DNA from 3 places in the Kitasatospora sp. NPDC004614 genome. Region 2 is predicted to be linked to each of the others. Evidence: riboswitches for the same ligand, from Rfam matches in the RefSeq annotation. Region 2 holds a riboswitch; each other region holds the start of a gene.

Region 1 (3,263 bases), on a different contig from region 2:
GATCCGATGATCAGTGCCTGGCAGGAGGCAATCGCCATCCCGACGGCCGCCACCGCCATCGGCCGGGCCGGTTTCAGGCGGTAGGCGCAGACGTCGCCAACGATCGAGCCGAGGCCGAAGGCGGTGACCACCACGGCCCAGGCGCCGGCCCCGCCCCACTCGCGATCCGCCAGGACCGGGCCGAGCACGAACACCGAGGGCAGCACCACCACGTGGTACACCGCGATCGCGAGCATGCCCGACCACACCCAGGCCCGTTCTCGCACCTGCCGCCAGCCGACCCGGAGTTCGGCCAGGAACCCGAGTCGCTCGGCCTGCTCCGCACTGGCCCGCCCGCCCACCGCACCGAGTCTCGCCAGCACGGCGGCGCTGGCCGCGAAGCTCGCGGCATCCACCATCAGGGCACCGCCGGGCCCGGCAAGGGCGACCAGCGCGCCAGCCAGCACCGGGCCGATCACCAACCCCACCGAGTGGACGAGCCCGCGCAAGGCATTGGCCTCGCTCAGCCGTTCACCGGACACCAGCAGCGGGATCAGCCCGGTGGAGGCGGGCAGGAAGAAAGCGTCCGCCACCCCGAACACCACCATCAGCAGTGCCAGCACCCCGACCCGGGCCGTCCCGGTGAGCAGCAACACCGCGACGGCCGCCTGGACCACGCACCGCACCAGATCGGAGGCCAGCATGATCCGCTGTCTTGGCATCCGGTCCGCCCACACGCCGCCGATCAGCATGAACACCAGCGTCGGCAGCAGGCCCGCCGAAGCCACCAGGCCGACATCGGCGGCCGACCCGCCGATCGACAGCACGGCGAACGGCAGCGCGACGAACGACACCCTGTCGCCCAGGACGGACAGCGACTGGCCGACGAACAGACGGGCGAACTGGCGCTCCACCCGGAGCACTTCGGGAATCAGCACAGCCACGGGCACCTCCACAGCGGGTCGGGGAACAGCGATCACCGCGATGGTAGGAAGCTCCCGAAGCAGCTGTCGCGCGATTTATCCGCAACGCCTGCAATGCCCAGATCTCGCTCAACTCGCTTTAATGTCACGGCATTTGATGACCACCCAGCTTCCAAGCGCTTAAGCGGGACCGTCCGCCTTCCCTCCCCCCGCTCCCCCAATCCCACCGATCGGCCAGACTTTCGCACCCGACCATCGGACCGCCGGATCACCCGACCGCCCGACCGCCCGGGCGGCGCAACTCGGCCGTAATACAGCCGCGATGAGCTTGTGATTGCTCCGTTCGAGTGATTAGGCTCGGTCCGGCCCGCACCGCCGGGCCCCGCACGCGGCAACGCCGAACCCTGTCCGCCGCGTTGCCGGGTCGACCACCACAACCCTTGGACAGGGACGGGGGAACCAGGTACGTCGCCGCCCCCACGGCTAGGGGTGAAGCCGCCGCACCGGCTCCCGCCGGCACACGGCGGCCGGGCCTCCCTCCGGTCCGAACCCGACAGCTCACCTCGCAGGCGTGCGGAGAGGATCTGGCATGCTCTTCACGGGTTCCGGGCGCCACCGTCGGCAGAGCCAGGCGGAGAAAGCCGCCGAGCGGGCGATCGCCGCAGCCGGCGTCGCCGGCGTCGGCCTCGCCCTGCCGCTGCTCGCTGTGACGGGTGCGCAGGCCGCCCCCAGCACGGTCTGGGACCGGGTCGCCGACTGCGAGAGCGGCGGCAACTGGAGTTCCGACTCGGGCAACGGCCTGTACGGCGGCCTCCAGATCACCGCCCAGCGCTGGATCGACTACGGCGGTACCCGGTACGCCGAGCTGCCCAGCGGAGCCACCCGCAGCCAGCAGATCGCGGTCGCCGAACGGATCCTGGCCACCGAAGGCCCGCAGCCGTGGGTGTCCTGCGCCGACACGGCGGGCCTGCGCACGGTCAGCGCCCCCGGCGTGGTGGACAACAACGACTCGGCGGACGAATCGGGTGCGCTGCGCGGCGCCCGCGGCATCGCGGCCGTCAACACCGCCTCGGACGGCACCGTCGCCCCGCAGAACGCCACTCCGGTGTTCTCCGGCCTGCCCGGCTACGACCCGGTGTACCACGTGTACTGGTACGAGAAGAACGGCGGTTGGTTCTGGACCAGCCACCAGAGCCTGTACGAGCGCTACATACAGCTGACGCACCCCCAGCCGCCTGCGGCCACGCCGTCCCCGGCCCCCACCCCGGAAAGCCCGGCCACCCCGACCACTCCGACTACGCCGACTGCGCCGTCGACCGACCCGAGCACCAACCCGAGCCCGAATCCGACCACACCGTCCGACAACCAGAACGGCAACGGCAACGGCAACGGGAACGGCGCCGAGAACGGCAACGGCACAGGCCACGGCAACGACCAGGGCCAGGGTCAGGGTCAGGACGGCCACGGCGGCACCCAGCAGCCCACCACCCCCGACCCGGCCACCACCACGCCGCCCCCGAGCGCCTCCACGCCCGGCAGCGCACCCGCGCCCGCCGAATCCCCGTCCGCCGCGACCCCGTCCCCGCAGCCGTACACCGTCGGCCCGGGCGACACGCTGGCGAAGATCGCCCGCAGCCACGAGCTGAACGGCGGCTGGAGCGGTCTCTACCAGAGCAACCAGCAGGTGGTGGGCGAGAACCCGGACCTGATCCACCCGGGCCAGGTGCTGAACCTGGGCTGACGGCCGCCCGGTCGAGCCGCCGTCACTTCGGGACGGCGGCCAGTCCGGTGCAGCCGCGCAGGCCGTCGCGGCGCTGCTGGGCGGCCTTCGCCGCGCTGCCGGTCTGCGGGACGGGCACGCCCCGGCCGTCGATGTGGGCGGGGGTGAACATTTCTCCGGTGACGCGTCCGTCGGTGCTGATGGTGAGTGTGGTGACGCCGGTTTCGTCGGAGGCGGTGTAGTTCGAGGTGCCGTACCAGAGGAAGTTGCCGAAGCCGTACGCCACGTAGGTGTTCCCGAGCATGCCCGCGCCGAGCATGGTGTGGGCGTGGGTGCCGACCACGGCGGTGGCGCCGGCCGTGGCGAGCTTCTTGGCGAGTGCGGTCTGCGCGGCGGTCGGGCAGGCCACGCCTTCCTCGCCCCAGTGCAGGTAGACCAGTACCACGGGCGCCTGCGCCTTGGCCTCGGTGACGGCGCGCAGCAGGGCCTTCTCGTCGAACGCGGAGGCGATGCCGGCCTTGTGCTCGCCGGCCCGCCACTTCTGGTTGGTGATTTCGTCGACCTGGCTCGCCGCCAGGACGGCGACCTTTGTTCCGCGCACGTCGGCGATGTGGGGCGCGAAGGCTTCGGCCGTGTCCTTG
Region 2 (3,263 bases):
AGCGGCAGGCCGACCTGATGACCCACCTGCTGAACATCGACCCGCCGGACCACACCCGGCTGCGCCGCCTGGTGTCGAAGGCCTTCACACCGCGCCGGGTCGCCGAGTTCGAACCGCGGGTGCAGCAGCTCACCGACCGCCTGATCGACTCCTTCGCGGAGCGCGGCGAGGTCGACCTGATCCACGAATTCGCCTTCCCGCTGCCGATCTACGCGATCTGCGACCTGCTCGGCGTCCCGCCCGAGGACCAGGACGACCTGCGCGACTGGGCCGGCATGATGATTCGCCATACCGGTGGCAAGCGCGGGGGAGTGGGCCGCGCGGTCAAGCAGATCCGCGGGTACCTGGCCGACCTGATCCACCGCAAGCGCGCCGACCTCGGCGACGACCTGATCTCCGGCCTGATCCGGGCCAGCGACCACGGCGAGCACCTGACCGAGAACGAGGCCGCGGCGATGGCCTTCATCCTGCTGTTCGCCGGCTTCGAGACCACCATCAACCTGATCGGCAACGGCGTTTACGCGCTGCTGCGCAACCCGGATCAGCGCACCCTGCTCCAGGAGTCGCTGGCGCGCGGGGAGTCGGGCCTGTTGGAGACCGGCATCGAGGAACTCCTGCGCTACGACGGGCCGGTGGAGCTGGCGACCTGGCGGTTCGCCACCCGGCCGCTGAGCATCGGCGGGGTGGACATCCCGGCGGGCGACCCGGTGCTGGTGGTGCTGGCCGCGGCGGACCGCGACCCGGACCGGTTCTCCGACGAGAACACCCTGGACCTGGCCCGGACGGACAATCCGCACCTCGGTTTCGGACACGGCATCCACTACTGCATCGGTGCGCCGCTGGCCCGGCTCGAAGGGCAGCGCGCGATCGGCACACTGCTGACACGGCTGCCGGACCTCCAGTTGGCCGCCGATCCGGCCGAACTCCGTTGGCGGGGTGGGCTGATCATGCGCGGGCTGCGCGAACTCCCGGTCTCCTTCACGCCCCGCTGACCCGGTTTCGACCGCCGCCGCCCTGCCCTCGCCCCGCCCCCGCACGTCACCGTCCGTGGGCCCGGTGGGGGCGCGGGTGCGCCCCCACTTCGGGCGAATACGGACATACATGGACGGTTTGTGCACGAGAAGTGAAGGTCCGTAATTTCGACGTGATACCGGTGATATGAGCTTGTGATTGCTCGTCAGCTCTGCTTACTCTCCGATTTGCCCGCAGCTGCGGGCCCCGAACGCGGCACGCCGAGTCCTGTCCGCCGCACCTTCGGGACACCGACCAGGATTCGGACAGGAGCGGGGGAACCAGGTGTGAACGCCGTACTCCCAGCGGCTTGGGGTGAAGCCGCCGGGGAACGGACGCAACCGCGTCCGGACCTCCCGGCGGCCGGGCCAGCCTCCCGGTCCGAACCCGACAGCTCACCTCGTAGGCGTGCGGAGAGGAAGTCCCATGCTGTTCGCCGGTACTGGACGTCACCGCCGTAGCACCAAGGCCGAGAAGGTCGTCGCCGCCGCAGGCGTCGCCTCCGTGGGCCTGGCCCTGCCCCTGCTCTCCGCCACCGGAGCGGCAGCCGCACCCGCCGACACCTGGGACCGCGTGGCCCAGTGCGAGAGCGGCGGGGACTGGGGCATCAACACCGGAAACGGGTACTACGGCGGCCTGCAGTTCTCCTCCTCCACCTGGCGCGCCTACGGCGGCGGCGACTACGCCGCCCGCGCCGACCAGGCCACCCGCTCCGAGCAGATCGCGGTGGCCGAGCGGGTGCTCGCCTCCCAGGGGCCCGGCGCCTGGCCGTCCTGCTCGATCAAGGCCGGTCTGTCCCGCGGCGGCGACAGCTCCGAGGACACCGCCTCCCGCTCGCAGCAGCGCGCGGCGGCGCCCGAGCAGAAGCAGACGAAGTCGCAGCAGCAGTCGAAGAGTTCGAAGCAGAGCGCCCCGGCCGACGGGCCGACGCAGTCCGGCACCGGGAACTACACCGTGCAGGAGGGCGACACGCTGTCCGGGATCGCCGCCGCGCGGAACGTGTCCGGCGGCTGGGAGCAGCTGTTCCGGGCGAACCGCGAACTGATCGGCGCCGACCCCGATGTGATCATGCCCGGCCAGGTGCTGGCGCTGTGACGGCGCGGTCCGGCCGGCTCCGGCCCGGCAGTGGTATAGACCCTTCGTCGGTCTGACGATTCGTCCGCTCCGGGCGTGCGCCCAGCAGTTCGCGCCGCCCGGAGCCCGCCGCCGACGGGCAAATAGGTGAACTACCAGTGAGTAGCCGGGCCACACGGTGAGACGGGGCCCGGCCGGGCGTGGCCGTGGGCATGTCTGCGGCTAGGCTCTGGGCGTAACGACCACACATCCGCTTCCGCTAGGAGATGCCTCGTGCCGTCCATTGATGTCGTCGTAGCCCGTGAGATCCTCGACTCCCGCGGCAACCCCACGGTCGAGGTCGAGGTCGGTCTCGACGATGGCAGCACCGGTCGTGCGGCTGTCCCGTCGGGTGCCTCCACCGGCGCCTTCGAGGCGCTGGAGCTCCGTGACGGCGACAAGAACCGCTACTTCGGCAAGGGCGTCGAGAAGGCCGTCCTCGCCGTCATCGAGCAGATCGGCCCGGAGCTGGTCGGCTACGACGCCACCGAGCAGCGCCTGATCGACCAGGCCATGCTCGACCTGGACGCCACCCCGGACAAGTCCTCGCTCGGCGCCAACGCCATCCTCGGCGTCTCGCTCGCCGTCGCGCACGCCGCCTCCGAGGCCAGCGACCTGCCGCTGTTCCGCTACCTGGGCGGCCCGAACGCGCACGTGCTGCCGGTCCCGATGATGAACATCCTCAACGGCGGCTCGCACGCGGACTCCAACGTCGACATCCAAGAGTTCATGATCGCCCCGATCGGCGCGGAGTCCTTCTCCGAGGCCGTCCGCTGGGGCGTCGAGGTCTACCACACCCTCAAGGGCGTGCTGAAGGAGCGCGGGCTGTCCACCGGCCTGGGCGACGAGGGCGGCTTCGCCCCGAACCTGGACTCCAACCGCGAGGCCCTGGACCTCATCACCGAGGCCATCAAGAAGGCCGGCTACACCCCGGGCAAGGACATCGCGCTCGCCCTGGACGTCGCCGCGTCCGAGTTCTACAAGGACGGCGCCTACCAGTTCGAGGGCAAGGCCCTGTCGGCCGCCGAGCTGGTCGAGTACTACGCCGAGCTGGTCGCCGCCTACCCGCTGGTCTCCATCGAGGACCCGCTGGACGAGTCCGACTGGGACGGCTGGAAGGCCATCACCGACAAGCTGGG
Region 3 (3,263 bases), on a different contig from region 2:
GCTCGGCAAGGCCCCCGGGGACGTGCTTGTACAGCGACGGGGTGGCGACCCCCGCCTTGGCGGCGACGGCGGCCAGGGTGAGCGTCTCGGCGCCCTGGGCGTCGATCAGGCCGAGGGCGTGGTCCACCACCGCGGTGGGGGAGAGTCCGGCGCGGGCCATCAGCGGGCGACCTCGTTCAGCTCGTTCAGGAACGGGAGCAGGGCGTCGGCGACGGCCTGGGGGTAGCCGGCCATCGGGTAGTGGCCGCCGTTCTCGATCATCACCTTACGGCCGCGCAGCGCGGCGGCCTGCCGGTCGGCGATCAGCTCGGGGTTCGGGAAGTCGGGGTCCTTGCTGCCCATCAGCACCAGCGCGGGCACGTCGACGGCCTCGCACCAGCCGACCGGCGCGGAGTCCCCCGTGAGGTAGCCGCGCAGCGCGGCCTTCCGGGCGGGCTCGCGCAGCATCTCGGCGAGGCCGGCCCGGTAGGCGTCGAAGTCGGCGGGCCGCGCGGTCGGGTAGTAGAACTTCTGCATCGAGCTCCACAGGCCGGGGAACGCGGTGACCAGCGGGGCGGCCAGGCCGAACAGGGCCTTCTGGAAGGCGTTCAGCGGGAGGTTCTCGATGAAGGCGTCGATCAGCACCACCCCGGCGGTCCGCCCGGGGGCGAGCTCGGCCGCGCGGACCACGGTGGCGCCGGTGTAGGAGTTGCCGGCCAGGACGGCGCCGCGCAGGTCGAGGTGGTCGAGCAGGGCGACCAGGTCGCCGGCGATCGCGGCGGGGGAGTAGTCGGTGAACCCGGTGGAGGACTCGCCGAGGCCGCGCAGGTCCATGGTGATCACCCGGTGCCCGGCGGCGGTCAGCAGCGGTGCGAGGTGCCGGTAGGTGGCGCGCTTGTCGAGCATGCCGGGCAGCAGGACGACCGGGACGCCGGTGCCGGGGGTGTCGTCGTAGGCGATCCGGCCGCCGGGGACGTCGACGTACCGGGTGGTGCCGAGGGTGCTGTTCATGGCGGGCCTCCTGGGCGGGCGTTGCGGTGCGCCGGGCGCTGGAGGCCCGGCCGGCTGCCGATAGCCATAAAGCTAAGGCTAATAGCCTTAGCCGTCAAGTCGTGGTGGCCGGCCGGATCGTCAGATCCCCTCCACCTTGAACGGGTCGTGCTCGGCGAGCAGCTTGTCCAGCCGGGCCTGGTCCACCCGGCTGGTGATCGCGCCCTCGTCCTGGCGGTCCCGGATCACCTTGGCCAGCGTGAACGCGGAAGTGATCTCGTACAGCAGCCCGACGGCGAGGAAGGCGCGCATCCAGGCGCTCACCGGCAGGTAGGCGATCCCGAGCGAGAGCGCGGCGGTGGCCAGTCCGAAGGAGACGGCGGCCTGGGCGAAGTAGGCGGCGGTGGTCCGGTGCGGCACGGTTGCGGTCATGGCATCAGGGTCGCGCCGGCCCGGAGGCGTGGCGTGAGTACGGATACTCAACCACTCGGTCACAATCCGTCAGGTTGGCCCTGGTGAACCGTCACAAATCACCCATAGGGCGTCAGGAAATCTTCGCTGTCTCGTGGTAGCGGCTTGGAATCATGGGGTCCATAGGATTAACGTTTGATAACGCAGCGCGGTCGGCAACGCCGTAACCATGCGGCACCGTGCGCCACGCCTAATCCACTTGGGCACACCCTTCGGGGCGTCCCAGGAGCCGGGGAACCACGTTTCCACCGGGGTGAATCGGGACGGCCCTGGGCCCGACCGTAGGAGACCTTCCACCTCCGAACCCGTCAGCTAACCCGGTCGGCGGCAGGGAAGGAAGGAGCACGCCCCCGTGGCGTCGACCTACACTGAGAGCACCGGCACCCAGTTGCTCGACCACCCGGTCGAGCCGGAAGCCGCCCGGCACCGGCTGCCCCGTCAGTCCCGCGCCGGCGCGCCCCTGCTGGGCGTCACCGCGATGACCGCCGCGCTCGGCGCCACCGCACTCGGCGCCGCCCCCGCGCAGGCCGCCGCCCCGGTGCCCGTCACCGCCGCGGACGAAGCCTCCGACGGCCTCCTCGCCGGCGACCCCGGGCTCGCCCTCGCCGCCCGCATCCAGCAGCAGGCCGACGGCCAGCGCACCGCCGCCGACGAATCCGCCCGGCTGGCCGCCGCGCAGGAGGCCGAGGCCAAGCGGGCCGCCCAGCAGGCCGAGGCCGAGCAGGCCGCGCACACCCTGCCGGTGGCCGGCTACCAGCTGACCGCGCACTTCGCCCAGTCCGGCGCGCACTGGGCGCACCTGCACACCGGCCTGGACTTCGCCGCCCGCACCGGCACTCCCGTCGCCGCCGTCGCCGGAGGCACCGTCACCTCGGCGGGCTGGTCCGGCCCCTACGGCTACCGGGTCATCCAGACCCTGCCCGACGGCACCGAACTCTGGTACTGCCACCTCTCCCGGATCGCCACCGCCTCCGGCCAGGTCGCCCCCGGCACCGTGCTCGGCGCGGTCGGCGCCACCGGCAACGTCACCGGCCCGCACCTGCACCTGGAGGTCCGCCCCGGCGGCGGAGCCCCGATCGACCCGCTGCCCTGGCTCCAGCAGCGCGGCCTGCAGCCGTAGTTCTTCCGCTCATCGACGGCCGCCGCGCTCGGGCAGGAGCCGACGGCCGAACACCGCGCAGCCGAACAGCAGCCCGCCGGCCAGGAAGAACGGCTCGTACAGCACGGTCGCGAAGCGGGCCATCGCGTCCAGCTCCGCCGCCGAGCGGTGACCCGCCGCCAGCGCCAGCCATTCCGGCACGGAGGGCGCGGCGTGCACGATCAGCAGCACCGCCGTGCCCCGGGCCGCCCACAGCAGCCCGCGGGCCGGCAGCCGCTCGCCCCACGGCCGTATCAGCGCCAGGGCCAGCGCCGCGGCCACCGCGCACAGCGGTACCGCGATGATGTCGATCACCAGCAGCGGCGTGTTGTCCAGCACCGACAGCCCGCCCGGCAGACCGGCCCGGCCGCCCAGCAGCCAGTACAGGTGCACCAGGGCGAAGACGGCCGACCAGAGCGCGGCGGCCTGCGCGGCGATCCGACGGAACGGCGGGCGCAGGCCGACGGAGGTGGCGCCGGCCGGAGTCACGATGTCCATGGCTCCACCCTGGCCCGGCGGCCCCGCCCCGCGGATCGTCCGGACGGCCAGGACCGATGGCTCATCAGGACGATTCCGGGGTCCTCCGATCGGTGGACCCCGGCGAGCCACAACCCTCAGTACACCTCGGGGGCCAGCTCCGGGTACTCCTCCAGCAGCAGCCGGGCCAGCCCGGGCACCGTCCACT

Evidence for each region. A riboswitch is a leader RNA that binds a small molecule or an ion and turns the genes downstream of it on or off. The one in region 2 is predicted to bind cyclic di-AMP.
Region 1: another riboswitch for cyclic di-AMP. It lies ahead of ACFYST_RS14085 (transglycosylase family protein); the one in region 2 lies ahead of ACFYST_RS24150 (transglycosylase family protein).
Region 3: another riboswitch for cyclic di-AMP. It lies ahead of ACFYST_RS30185 (M23 family metallopeptidase); the one in region 2 lies ahead of ACFYST_RS24150 (transglycosylase family protein).

What each region holds. Positions count from the first base shown of each region.
Region 1 is NZ_JBIALR010000005.1:52,954-56,216, reverse strand. Features, by position in the region: gene ACFYST_RS14090 (MFS transporter) at 1-923, opposite strand, end outside; cyclic di-AMP (ydaO/yuaA leader) riboswitch at 1,322-1,488, shown strand; gene ACFYST_RS14085 (transglycosylase family protein) at 1,492-2,643, shown strand; gene ACFYST_RS14080 (CapA family protein) at 2,666-3,263, opposite strand, start outside.
Region 2 is NZ_JBIALR010000012.1:183,295-186,557, forward strand. Features, by position in the region: gene ACFYST_RS24145 (cytochrome P450) at 1-992, shown strand, start outside; cyclic di-AMP (ydaO/yuaA leader) riboswitch at 1,254-1,434, shown strand; gene ACFYST_RS24150 (transglycosylase family protein) at 1,438-2,106, shown strand; gene eno (phosphopyruvate hydratase) at 2,359-3,263, shown strand, end outside.
Region 3 is NZ_JBIALR010000020.1:22,549-25,811, reverse strand. Features, by position in the region: gene ACFYST_RS30200 (TetR-like C-terminal domain-containing protein) at 1-160, opposite strand, end outside; gene ACFYST_RS30195 (alpha/beta fold hydrolase) at 160-990, opposite strand; gene ACFYST_RS30190 (YiaA/YiaB family inner membrane protein) at 1,111-1,401, opposite strand; cyclic di-AMP (ydaO/yuaA leader) riboswitch at 1,618-1,782, shown strand; gene ACFYST_RS30185 (M23 family metallopeptidase) at 1,793-2,560, shown strand; gene ACFYST_RS30180 (DUF3995 domain-containing protein) at 2,570-3,076, opposite strand; gene ACFYST_RS30175 (hypothetical protein) at 3,193-3,263, opposite strand, start outside.